DNA from 3 places in the Ruegeria sp. AI2 genome. Region 2 is predicted to be linked to each of the others. Evidence: riboswitches for the same ligand, from Rfam matches in the RefSeq annotation. Region 2 holds a riboswitch; each other region holds the start of a gene.
What was found. A riboswitch is a leader RNA that binds a small molecule or an ion and turns the genes downstream of it on or off. The one in region 2 is predicted to bind cobalamin.

Region 1: it holds a riboswitch for cobalamin, as region 2 does, so the genes downstream of both, ACR0LL_RS15950 (CbtB domain-containing protein) here and ACR0LL_RS07120 (DUF1636 family protein) in region 2, are expected to answer to the same signal.
Region 3: it holds a riboswitch for cobalamin, as region 2 does, so the genes downstream of both, ACR0LL_RS20230 (DUF4198 domain-containing protein) here and ACR0LL_RS07120 (DUF1636 family protein) in region 2, are expected to answer to the same signal.

The regions. Positions count from the first base shown of each region.
Region 1 is NZ_JBQFYB010000010.1:51,895-56,104, reverse strand. It holds gene ACR0LL_RS15960 (transglutaminase-like cysteine peptidase) at 75-698, shown strand; gene ACR0LL_RS15955 (DUF1636 family protein) at 1,844-2,179, shown strand; cobalamin riboswitch at 2,361-2,576, shown strand; gene ACR0LL_RS15950 (CbtB domain-containing protein) at 2,611-2,781, shown strand; gene ACR0LL_RS15945 (CbtA family protein) at 2,786-3,484, shown strand; gene ACR0LL_RS15940 (hypothetical protein) at 3,549-4,052, shown strand.
Region 2 is NZ_JBQFYB010000001.1:1,409,436-1,413,645, forward strand. It holds gene ACR0LL_RS07105 (protein-L-isoaspartate O-methyltransferase family protein) at 1-432, opposite strand, end outside; tRNA gene ACR0LL_RS07110 (tRNA-Cys) at 657-730, shown strand; gene ACR0LL_RS07115 (NAD(P)-dependent oxidoreductase) at 911-1,906, opposite strand; cobalamin riboswitch at 2,009-2,213, shown strand; gene ACR0LL_RS07120 (DUF1636 family protein) at 2,308-2,682, shown strand; gene cobW (cobalamin biosynthesis protein CobW) at 2,687-3,742, shown strand; gene cobN (cobaltochelatase subunit CobN) at 3,746-4,210, shown strand, end outside.
Region 3 is NZ_JBQFYB010000023.1:14,841-19,050, reverse strand. It holds gene ACR0LL_RS20240 (substrate-binding domain-containing protein) at 1-594, opposite strand, end outside; gene ACR0LL_RS20235 (ROK family transcriptional regulator) at 817-2,022, shown strand; cobalamin riboswitch at 2,144-2,342, shown strand; gene ACR0LL_RS20230 (DUF4198 domain-containing protein) at 2,475-3,260, shown strand; gene cbiM (cobalt transporter CbiM) at 3,267-3,878, shown strand; gene ACR0LL_RS20220 (cobalt ABC transporter permease) at 3,875-4,210, shown strand, end outside.

The DNA.
Region 1 (4,210 bases), on a different contig from region 2:
ATGCCTCAAGGCACATGAAGGCTTGGAATAAAATACATTGGCCCCGGAAGTTTGGATACCTTCGAGGAACGAGCATGGAGAAGGCAGATATGACAAATCCCACGTTAGTTCAGAGAATGTTATCGAAAAACCTGCTGGGTTATCTCCCAATGATCTGTTTTATATGCAGCTTTTTTGTGTCTGCCGCTACATTACAAGCCTCTGAGCTTCCCTCGATCGGTCTTGACAGAAAGATTGAAGCGCCATCCGGTGCCAAAACACTATGCAAAGATTACTCTTGGGCGTGCGCGAGCGCTCGTAGTTCTGGTCTGTCCGTGGCACAAGAAAATCAGATCGTTAAAACGATCAACACGCGCGTCAATCGGAGAATCCGTGCCGTTTCGGATCAAAGCCAATACGGGACAAAGGAATACTGGACACTGCCGACGCAAGGGTCAGGAGATTGCGAAGACTTCGCTTTGCAAAAGAAGTTTGAACTTGTGCAGAACGGTGTGGATCCTACGAAGCTACTAATCGCGACCGTCTTGGACACCAATCGCAATGGCCATGCTGTTCTAGTCTATCGCTCGAGTGAAGGCGATTTGGTTCTGGACAATGTTACCAACAGGATCAAAACGTGGAAGGAAACAAGGTATCTTTTCCTACGAATACAGGACCCGATTCACCCTGATCGTTGGGTACAGGTTTCTAGCGGCTAAACCATTGGGTAGACATTGGTTGCCTCTCGCAATTGATGTCACGACCTGCATTGTTCTGGGCGCATAGTTGAGTTTCGATGCTCAGTCCGACTCGTCCATCTGCTTGTGTTTGCACCATTGCGTGTGAACGAATTCGATCCGCGCGCCAGATATCTCGGAGGTGTCGTATTGGCCTACTGTTGGGATTCCGCAAGCCATACACGTAGACAATGGGCGCGTTTCCGCAGCGAAACCTTCCATTTGACCCGCTCAGATTGGAGTATCTCCGTCAAGTAAAGGCCACCGGGTCGAGCGCGTTACGGCGAAGATATCGAACGCCTGATTAGGACGACCATGGAGGCCGTTCATCTACTTTAGGGAAGAACGCAATTATCCCCCAAGGATAAGGGGAAATGCGACGGCTCCGGCACTGCGTCGATGACATTGGAGGAGTTCGAAGACTGGCTGCACCCGGAGATATGCCGTTATCACAACACCCATCACACCGGGTTGCGGCGAGAACCGATGGCGGCATGGGCGATCCTCGGTTGTAGTGACGCAGACAGAAAAGTTGTTAATGCCGAGGCGTTTCGCATCAGCGTACTTCCTTTTGAATGTCGTCGGTTGTCGCTACGCATTCAGTCCCATGATCGGTCGTGGTAACCGAAAGGTAACCATCAAGCACGAACCCCGCTATATGTCCCGGATCTAGACTGTAATTGACGATAGAACGAACCTAGTTACGCGCAACAAGAACCTGTCGCGTCTCGGAATTCGCCTTGGGAGGCGCGGTGCGCGCGGACCTGAAAATAGGCGTGTCATGGCGAGCCGATCCCGGAGGCAATGCTGTTTCAGATTATTGAAGAACAAAGATGTTTCGCGTGAGCTGTTTCCACTTCATCGCCTACCACCTGCTTCAGCTCAGTCTCACGTAGAAACTTAAAAATTTTTTCGTCTGATGGTTGCTTCTTCGCCCTGCCAAATCCCCGTCTCGCACTCGGTGTATTTGCAAAGTTTTCGAGGGCTAGGGCTCATGTGTCCTTCCTGCCTGAGTATGGACTCTTTTCCAGACTTAGAGTCAAAACACGTATTGAAACTGAGCTAACAACCGACCAGCAAATATGAAATCTCAGATGGAAGTTCTCGATCAAGGATCAGCCTGACGCATGTGCCTACCTAACCTCACGCTTTGCAGAACCTGCCGCGACGCGGATTCCACCCTTTATGATCAATTAGCCGCAACGCTGGAGGCATCGGGGGTGCAAGCCGAGTTGCAGCAAGTGGATTGCATGTCCGGTTGTCACCGACCACAGACGTTGGCGGTGCGACAAAGCGGCAAGACCGCCTATCTTTTCGGTGAGGTTACGGTTGTCGATCTTCCGGACATAATGATCTTCATGCGGATGTATGAGGACAGTACTGACGGCGACTTCGCTGACGCCAGGAAGCTAGGTAAGCTACGTTTCAAGGCGATTGCACGTATACCGGCACAAAAAAGATAGCCAACATGCAACTTGCCGACCAAAGCTCCGGTGTCGAGTTTTCAGCTTACAGTTTGTGTTTTTCGACTTAGCCTTCTGCACTGAACGGCTAAAATCTAAACCAAGCCTGCCATTACCTAAGATTGACCGCTGCAGAATACTATGATGTCGCTTTCGTACTTGACGGAACAAAGCACTATGGAACAATAAAGGCTTCTACGGTGTCCAAAGGTGCCTACGCACTGGGACTGAAACGGGAATGAGGACGGTGCACCAAACTACCGCACTGAAGCCTTGACCGCCCCCGCGACTGTGAGCGGCGAGCGGCCTTCCAATACCACTGGCGTAATGGCGCTGGGAAGGGGGAAGTCTGCTGTGACCTGCGAGTCAGGAGACCGGCCGTAGGATGGACACAACATATGCCGTCGGGTGTGACGGCGAGGAGGATTAAAATGACGACAAAAACGATCAAGGCATCCGCCGCTGGCGCATCCTTTCTGCCTGCAGTATTCGCCGTGGTTCTGGGTCTAGGGATCATTACCGTGACTGGCCATGTTCAGGCTTCTGGCCTGCATGACGCGGCTCATGATGTGCGCCACGCAACTGGCTTCCCCTGCCACTAAAACAATGTTCAGTCGTATTCTGACCAGCGGCTTGTTCGCTGGTGCAGCAGCGGGGCTGATTGCCGCCCTTCTGCAGTTGTATTTCGTGCAGCCAGTGCTACTTCACGCCGAGCTCTATGAGGGCGGCGACCTGGTGCATTTTGGCGCTGATCCCGTAACTGCGCATCCCGACCTGCCCGGCATGTTCGCCGAGCCGATGCGCGATGGTCTCAGCATTATCTTCACCATGCTTACCTACACCGGCTATGCGCTAGTCCTGGCGGCGCTGATGTCAGTAGCCGAACGTCAGGGGCATGAGATCAACGGCCGCACCGGCCTGCTTTGGGGTCTTGCGGGCTTTGTCGCCTTCCACTTTGCTCCTGGCTTGTCACTGGCTCCAGAAGTTCCCGGCGTAGCGGCAGCAGATGTGGGAGTGCGTCAGATCTGGTGGACGGTCACCGTTGCCGCAGCCGGCGTAGCCATGTGGCTGATTGCCTTTGGAGGTAACCTGGTAAGCTACCTGATTGCGGCCGTGCTGCTAATGGTACCGCATATTATCGGGGCCCCTGAGCCTGAGAGTTTCTCTGGGCCGGTTCCGACCGAGATCGGGGCGCTTTTTGCTGCCCGGGCCTTCGGCATCGGCATGGCCGCCTGGGCACTCTTAGGCAGTTTCACCGGCCACTTCTGGCAGACAGAAGGCAAGCGCGCAGGCGCTGCAGTCTGATCGCGCTCCTCCATTGCTACCCCGCTGGTTACACCGGCGGGTTTTTTTTATTGAGGATGACAAGATGTCCCGTTCTCTTGCTCTCTTTGCCATCGGACTTGTCTTTGGCGGCGGTGCTGGCTTTGTGATTGCCGCCAGCAGCGGTAGCACCTTTGAGAGCCATGACCATACTGACCCGGCCCAACACGGCGGCAACATGGAGATGGCAGCGCACGACCACTCCGCTGCCACTAATCTGCCTGCCGACAGCGACGCCCCCAGTGTGGCGATCCAGATGATTAAGGATCCTATGGCGGGCTGGAATCTGCGTGTGACACCGCAGAACTTTCGCTTTGCTCCGGAAAATGCCTCCACGGCTGACGTTCCAGGCGAAGGTCACGCGCATGTTTATATCAACGGCGAAAAGCTGGGCCGCCTTTATGCCAATTGGTTACACCTTCCGTCGCTCCCCGATGGCGATGTTGAAGTAAAAGTTTCTCTCAATGGCAACAGCCACAGCCCTCTGATGGTTGAGGGTGTGCCCGTGGAGGCCAAAGTGACCGTGCAGCCTGACGGCGATGACTCCTGATTGACATTCCTGGCTGAGAAGACAACTACGCGGATTCAGCGGGTCTAAGCGGCAAGTACAGCGTGCGCGCGGGTTTTTGCCGCTCTGTATCCAAGGACAGATAAGCTGTTGCAAAGCCGCGCCGAATTCCCGTCTTGTTCCTTTGGCTTGCATCGTCG
Region 2 (4,210 bases):
GGGGCCGTGCTCTGCCACACCCTGTTCCAGCGCGCCGACGTGGATAATGGCGTTGTGCACGTCAGCTTCGGCCAAGAGGTTTTGCGCCTCGGCTGCAAGGGTTTCGTCGCTTTCAACACCCACAACCAACTCAGCCATCCGCGCGGTGACAGCCGTGGAATACCCCATTGCCGGAGCGATATCGAGGACCATCTCATCCTTGGATATGTTCAGCGCGTCCAGCATTTTAGCCAGGGTCCGCGGCTCCAACATGCTGCGCCCGTCCCCCAGATCAATCAGGCCGTCCACATAGGCCGCCTCGCGTTGAGAATCGGGCACGAAGCTTTCCCGCGGAACACTCAGCATCGCCTCAATGATCGGGAACTTGGTGACGTCAGAGGGGCGGATCTGTGTATCAACCATTGTGCGGCGCCGGGCTGCGAAGTCAGTCATTGGATATCTCGTCTCATTCCCAAAGATGTCGGGCTTGTGCCATATCCTGAACCTTCCAGCAACGCCCCTGTTGCCGCAACCTGAATCTTGATCACCTCCTTGGGCGTGGACGTCGGCAAATTTCGATCTTGCCGGCAATTTCGAGCGCAATCCACTGGACGCCCCAGAGGAAAGCTGTTAAAAACCCAGTCACACCACGGCAAGTATTTGATTTTACTTGAAAAGGCGAGTTGGCGGAGTGGTGACGCAGCGGATTGCAAATCCGTGTACACCGGTTCGATTCCGGTACTCGCCTCCAACAACATCCTAATCGCTGACTTGGCCCCGCAGTACGCGCGTGTGACGCTTGGTATTTTCAGACGTTCATGGCCCGCGATTCTGTCGAACAGCGGGCCAGATATGACGTGTTTTTTTTCAGAACACCTGCCTACCCCTGCTCGTTCACGGGGCGCGATGTAGTCTGGTGTTTGCCTTACGTTCAGGCGCGCCCTTGTGGCACAACCTCGTATCCCGGCTCTTCCGGCTCATCATCCGTCATTTCGGCTGGAAAGCCCGGGGCGGTGATATCCAGGCCGGTTGCCTCTTCCAGCCGTTTGATAATATTTGGTGAAAGCTCGCGTTCGCCATAGCGCGCGATACCATCGTTAAAGATGTTGATCATCACCGGGTTTATTTCCAGCGGCACCCCGGCGCGGTCGGCGACCTCCTGAAACAAACCGATATCCTTCTTCACCAGATCCATGGTGAAGGAAATATCGCGCGACCCGTTCAGGATGACCTGACTTTCGGTTTCGTGCACGAAGGACGTGCCGGACGAGATTTTGATCGCCTCATAGGTCGTGTTCAGATCCATCCCCGCAGCCTTTGCCGTGACCAGTGCTTCGGCGCAGGTGATCAGGTTGGCAGTGGCAAGATAGTTGGTCATCACTTTCAACACCGAGGCCGAGCCCAACTCGCCGGTGTGCAAAACCCGGCGGCCCATTGTCGTCAGGAACGGCAGAATTCGTTCAAACGTTTCCCGGTCACAGCCCGCAAAGATCGAGATATTGCCCGTCGCGGCACGGTGGCACCCGCCAGAAACCGGGCAATCCACAGCTGCACCGCCGCGCGATATGACTTCGGCACCCAGGCGTTTGACTTCGGCTTCGTCCGTGGTCGACATCTCCATCCAGATCTTGCCGGGGCCCACTTCGGGCAACATCTCCTGCATGACTGCGTCCGATGCTGCCGGAGACGGCAGACAGGTGATCACCGCATCGCAATCGCGCATCAGCTGGGCGGGCCCTTCTGCCGCCTTTGCGCCTTTGGCGACAAATTCGGCCACCAGATCTGCGTTCAGGTCATGAACAGTCAGGTCAATGCCATTGCGCAAAAGGGATCCCGATAGCTTGCCGCCAACGTTACCCAGACCGATAAATCCCACTTTCATATGACGCATCTCCAAGTTCGTCGTTTTCCCGTCATGCGACCACATACCGAACACGCACTTCATGCCGCCGAACGACGCCTACAGGTCGCTTTTTTCACCTTGGCTTATTTGTAGCGCGCGAACCGCTTGACAAGCGGGTCGGCGGTGCCGCATGTCCCGGACGTTGGTGTCGGCAACAGCCGATGAAAAGGGAATGCGTCAACGGTTCATCCGCCAAGCGCAGCCGCCCCCGCGACCGTGACCGGAGAGGATGCCCAATGCCACTGGCCTGTGCCGGGAAGGCGGGACATCCGACAGAGCGACCGCTCTGGCATCCGCAAGCCGGGAGACCTGCCAACACCCGAAGTTGAAACCGGGCGGGGTGTTCCGGTGTCGGGTCCATGTGCAGACGTGGTGCCCGCATGAAACCCCGTCCCCCGCGAAGAGGATTTGGGGGGATGAGAGACATGACCGAGACCGCACCGGTAGAACTACTGGTCTGCACGACTTGCCGCCGGGGTCTGCCCGTCGAGGATGACGCTGAGCGTCCCGGCACATTGTTGCACAAGGCCTTGGAACAGGCTGCCCTGCCAGATGGCATCATTCTGAAACCTGTCGAATGCCTTTCGAACTGCGATCAGGGCTGTTCCATCGTTCTTCGGGGCGGGCCGGATCGCTGGACCTTTGTTTACGAGAACCTGAACGAAATCGATCACGTCGATGTCATCATCGATGGTGTGACCAAGTATCTGGCCACAGACGATGGTCTGGTGAAGTGGCGCGACCGTCCTGAACATTTCCGCAAAAACTGCGCCTCGCGCATACCCCCGATTGGAGGCTGAGATCATGTCGAACCTAGAAAAACTTCCCGTCACCGTGATCACCGGCTTTCTGGGCTCGGGCAAAACCACGCTGGTGCGCCATCTGATGCAGAACCCGCAGGGAAAGCGGCTGGCGATTGTTGTTAACGAGTTTGGCGATGTGGGTGTTGATGGCGACATTCTGAAATCCTGCGCGATACCGGATTGCCCTGCGGAAAACATCATGGAACTGGCAAACGGCTGCATTTGCTGCACCGTGGCTGATGATTTCATCCCGACCATCGAGGCGCTGATGGCGCTGGAACCGCGCCCGGATCACATCCTGATCGAAACATCCGGCCTTGCACTGCCCAAACCGCTGCTGAAAGCATTTGATTGGCCTGATATCCGTTCGAAAATCACCGTTGATGGCGTGATTGCGCTGGCCGATGCCGAGGCCGTGGCCGCCGGTCGCTTTGCTCCGAACGTTGAAGCGGTGGATGCCCAACGGCTGGCTGATGACTCGATTGATCATGAAACACCCTTGTCCGAGGTGTTCGAAGATCAAATCTCGTGTGCGGATATCATCCTGCTGACCAAGCCCGATCTGGCAGGTCCCGAAGGTGTCGCGAAAGCCAAACAGATCATCGCCGCCGAGGCACCGCGGCCGCTTCCCGTTGTCGAAGTCGCCGAGGGTGTCGTCGACGTACGTGTCGTGATTGGCCTTGAGGCTGCCGCCGAAGATGACATGGACGCGCGCCCGTCACATCACGATGGCCATCACGATCATGAGCATGACGATTTCGAGAGCATCATCGTCGAGTTGCCGGAACAGACCGACCCTGCGGAACTGGTAGCCAGAATCGAACGTCTTGCGACTGAGCTGAATATCCTGCGCGTCAAAGGCTATGCCGCCGTCGCTGGCAAACCGATGCGCCTGCTGGTTCAGGCTGTCGGCGCGCGGGTTCGTCACCAATACGACCGCCCATGGGAGCCCGGTGAAGAGCGCCGCTCGCGCCTGGTCGTGATTGCCGAGCATGACGACATCAAAGAGGCCGAGATCCGTGATATCCTCGTGGGTGTGACCGAGGTTGCCGAGTAAGTCATGCACGTCGTCTTTCGCGAAAGTCACGGGCTCGAGGAAACCGAGACCCCAACCGATCTGGGCCAAAGCCCGGGTGATCTGGTTGTGCTGTCCTTTTCCGACAGTGACCTGGGCGCTTTCGCGGCGGGCTGGCATCGCGGCGGCGGGCCTGAGGGGCGGATGCCCACGATGCGGCTGGCCAATCTTGCGGCGCTGAAGCACCCTCTGTCCGTCGATACCTATGTCGAACAGACACTTGAGGGCGCAAAGGGCATCCTGATCCGTCTGATAGGTGGCGTGCCCTATTGGTCTTACGGGCTGCAACAGGTTCTGGCACTGGCGCAGGCCAAAGGCATCGCGCTGGCCGTTTTACCGGCGGATGGGCGCGAAGACGCTCGGTTGGATGAGTATTCGACCCTGCCCCTCTCGACCCTGCGGCGGCTGGCACATCTGTGTGACATCGGCGGCGAAATCGCCGCGCAGGCC
Region 3 (4,210 bases), on a different contig from region 2:
CGCGCGGCGGCCGCCTTCTTCGTTGCCAGCGGTGACATCGCTGCCAACAAGACGCGGATCGTCTTCATCGCCGATCACGTTCGGATCGGCCAGATCAACACCGAACCCCTGCAAGAACCCCTGATTGCGAAGCACATCCACAGTGGGCTGGCTGACCGCAAGGTCCAACGTGGCGATTTTGGCGTCATTCGCCGCATCACCCAACGTGGCCTTTGCCCATTGTCCGATCAGAAGCCCCGCAAGGAAGTTGTCCGTGGCAAAGGTCGCGTCGGCCGAGTCGATAGGCTCAAGCGGGGTGTCCAGCGCAATCACCAGCAGCCCGGCATCGCGGGCCTGCTGCACCGCCGGAACGATGGACGACGTATCCGACGCGGTCAGCAGGATACCCTTTGCGCCATCCAGAATGCAGGTTTCGATGGCCTGAACCTGAGTTTCGTGGTCGCCGTCGACTTTGCCGGCAAAGGCCTTCAGCGTCATGCCAAGCTCTTCGGCTTTAGCGGTCGCACCCTCTCTCATTTTAACAAAGAAAGGGTTGGTATCCGTCTTGGTGATCAGGCAAACGGTTTCACCTTCGGCCATTGCACTGCTTGCCATGGCCGAAACCGCCAGCGCCGTGGCGCCTGCAAGTTTCGCAAGTTTCATCGGTAGTCCTCCCAGTTTTCCCAATGCCCGTCAGGGCATACGTTTGACCGGGCGAAAACCGGCCCGATCGAACGTGAAAACCATCACAAGATTCGAATTTCGAGTCAATAAATAAATCACTCTTATTTATTATTGACAGAAAGGAAGGGTTTCAACATTGTCGTCATGAAGGGGATGGCCGTGTCTGCAATGAACTCTTTGGACAATACCACTGGCGTACGCGAGCCAGATATGCGCGGCACCAACCAAAGTGGAATGCGGGCCCGAAATGAACGGCTTGTCCTGTCACTGGTCCGGCGCCATCAGGCCCTCGCAAAATCTGAAATCGCGCGGATGACCGGGCTGTCGGCGCAGACGGTCTCGGTCATCATGCGCCAGTTGGAAACCGATGGGCTGCTTCTGCGGGGCGAACCGATCCGGGGAAAAGTCGGGCAGCCCTCGGTTCCCATGTGCCTGAACCCGGATGGCGCTTATTTCTTTGGGCTCAAAGTCGGGCGGCGCAGTACCGAATTGGTGCTGACGGATTTTCTTGGCAATGTCAGGCACCGTGAGCGGCGGACCTACGATTTTCCGACGCCCGAGGCGACATTGAGCTTTTCCAAGGAAAGCCTCGACAAAGTGATGGCGTCACTGTCGCCCGAGGCGCGCAGCCGGATCGCGGGTCTTGGGATTGCGATGCCGTTCTACCTTTGGGACTGGGCGCAGACATTGCAGGTTCCGCAGGAGAAAATGGATCCGTGGCGTGACGCGGACCTGAAAGGCGCGCTGGCCGCAAGCTATGACTTGCCGGTATTCCTGCAAAACGACGCAACGGCCGCCTGCGGTGCCGAGCTGGTGTTTGGCCCTGCGGAAGGCCCACGAGATTTCCTGTATTTTTATGTGGGCTTCTTCATCGGAGGCGGGGTGGTTCTGAACGGCTCCATCTTTTCAGGGCGGGGAAATGCCGGTGCGCTTGGTCCATTGCCTGTGCCGGACGACGCAGGCGGAGTGAAACCATTGATAGATGTCGCCAGTCTTTATGTGCTGGGGCGCGCAGTTGGTGGGAATGCCGAAACAGCCGGCTCAATCTGGGAAACGACACAGCATTGGGACATACCGGAAACCCACCTTGAGAACTGGTTGAAACAGGCGGCGCACGGGATCGCACATGCCATCGTCTCGTCTTGCAGCCTGATCGACTTCGAATCTGTCAAGATTGATGGCTGGATGCCCGCAGGCATCAAGGCGCGGCTGGTGGAATTGGTCGAGGTCAAACTATCTGACATGAACCTGACCGGGCTTGAACGGCCCTTGGTGCAGGTGGGGACGGCAGGCCCGGATGCCCGCTCATTGGGCGCGGCCAGTTTGCCATTGTCGGAAAGATACCTGCTCGAAGGGTAGGTTCATTCCCGAAAAACCCTGACCGTTATCCAAAGCGGATCCGCCGGAAATAGGGCATTGCCCGCTAAACTTTTTGACAGCCAGCGCAATTGATCGTTGACGGATGCCGAAGAAGTCTGGCAAGCCGCTCGGCATGTCCGGTTCCGGGGCGTGCTCTGGAATCAATAGGGAATGCGGTGCGGGCTTTGGCCCAATTCCGCAACTGCACCCGCAACTGTAAGCGGCGAGCAGGGCTGAAGTGCCACTGGTGTTAATCCGGGAAGGCCAGCCCAACGCTTTGACCCGCAAGTCAGGATACCTGCCGGACATGTGCCTTTGACAAGGGCACTCCTAATCGGCGACGGGATGTGCGTCGGAGCAGGATGCTTGAAAAAGCAGCTTAGCTTGGACATCCCCGCAGTCAAAACGCATCTCGTACCGGGGTTGGTGCGATGGGACAAGGACGACTATTGATGACCAAGCTGCTTTCCGCAGCCGCTGTGGCGATAGCGCTTCCAGCGATGGCAAATGCGCATTTCCTGCTGGAATACACCGCTGACACCATGATCGACGCACCGGGGAATGTTCCGGTCAAGCTGATCTTTTGGCATCCGTTCTCGAACGGGCATGTCATGGATCTGGACAAGCCGCAGGAATTCTACGTGATCCACAACGGTCAGAAAACCGATCTGCTGGATACCCTGGAACCCGTACGTTTCACCGGTGGCGAAAACGAAGGCGCGGCATTCAAAGGTTATGTTCCCGTCAAACGGTCGGGCGACTATGTGCTGGTGACAGTTCCCCAGCCCTATTATGAGGGATCTGAGGATATCTATATCCAGCAGATCGCCAAGGCATTCCTGAACCGCAATGAACTGCCGACCGACTGGATGAACCCGGTGGGCCTGCCGGTTGAGATCATCCCGCTCAACAAACCAACCAACATCATCGCGGGTTCGACGTTTACAGGTCGGGTTATGGCCGAAGGCCAACCGGTTGCGGGTGCCGAGATCGAGATCGAGTACATGGCCGCAGAACCGGACATGGAAAGCGCGGCCGCCTCGGCCCCGTCGGTCTCGCCGATGCCGGGTGGTGCATTGGTCGCAACTTCGGATGATAACGGGTATTTCACGTTTGGCGTTCCAAAAGCCGGATATTGGGGATTTGCGGCGCTCGGCGCCGGTCCCGTGACCAAACACAACGGCAAAGAACTCAGCCAGGACGCGGTCATCTGGATCCGCGCCTGGGATTTGGAGTAACCGTAGATGCACATCGTTGACGGAGCCTTGTCCAACCCTGTCGTGATCGGCGGAGCCGTCGCTGCTGCGGGTGGGATTGCCATGGGCCTCAGGTCGCTGGATCTTGATCGCATCCCCACTGCGGGGGTGCTGTCTGCCAGCTTTTTCGTGGCATCGCTGATCCATGTGCCGATTGGCCCTTCGTCAGTGCATCTGATCCTCAACGGAATGGCCGGGCTTTTGTTGGGCTGGGCCGCATTCCCGGCCCTGTTCGTCGGGCTTTTGCTGCAGGCCGTCTTCTTTGGCTTTGGCGGGTTGACGGTATTGGGGATAAACACCCTGAACATCGCGTTGCCCGCGGTTTTGGCCGGACTGATCTTTGGCCGCCTGATCGCCCATGGCTCACCTCTGCATGGTGCGATATGGGGCGGGGTCGGTGGTGCCTTTGCCATCGCCGCTACAACCGGCATGGTTGCGTTTTCACTGGCCCTGTCCGGGGATGCATTCCTGCCAGCGGCCAAGCTTGTTTTCTTTGCACATATTCCTGTCATGGCGATCGAGGCGATCCTGACCGGGTTCGCGGTTTTGCTGGCGCGCAAGGTCAAGCCCGAGCTGTTTGTCAAAGGAGCGGCCGCGTGAGGTACCTGGCGATCATTCTGGCGCTGTGCTGCGCACCCGTACCTGCCTTGGCGCATAAGGTCATAGCCGGAGTGTTTGAATCCGGTGACGCCATCGAAGGCGAAATCGGCTTTTCCAACGGCGACATGGCAAGCGGGGCCGAGGTCATCGTCAACGGCCCGGATGGATCCGAGCTGGGCCGTATCGTAACAGATGCAGACGGGTTCTTTATCTACACGCCAAACGCGCCGGTGGCCCATACTTTCTTTGCAAACCTTGGTGCCGGGCATGTGGCCGAGGTTACCATGCCCGCTGCGGATGTCGCCCGGATCATGGGCGTTGAAGCGGAACCC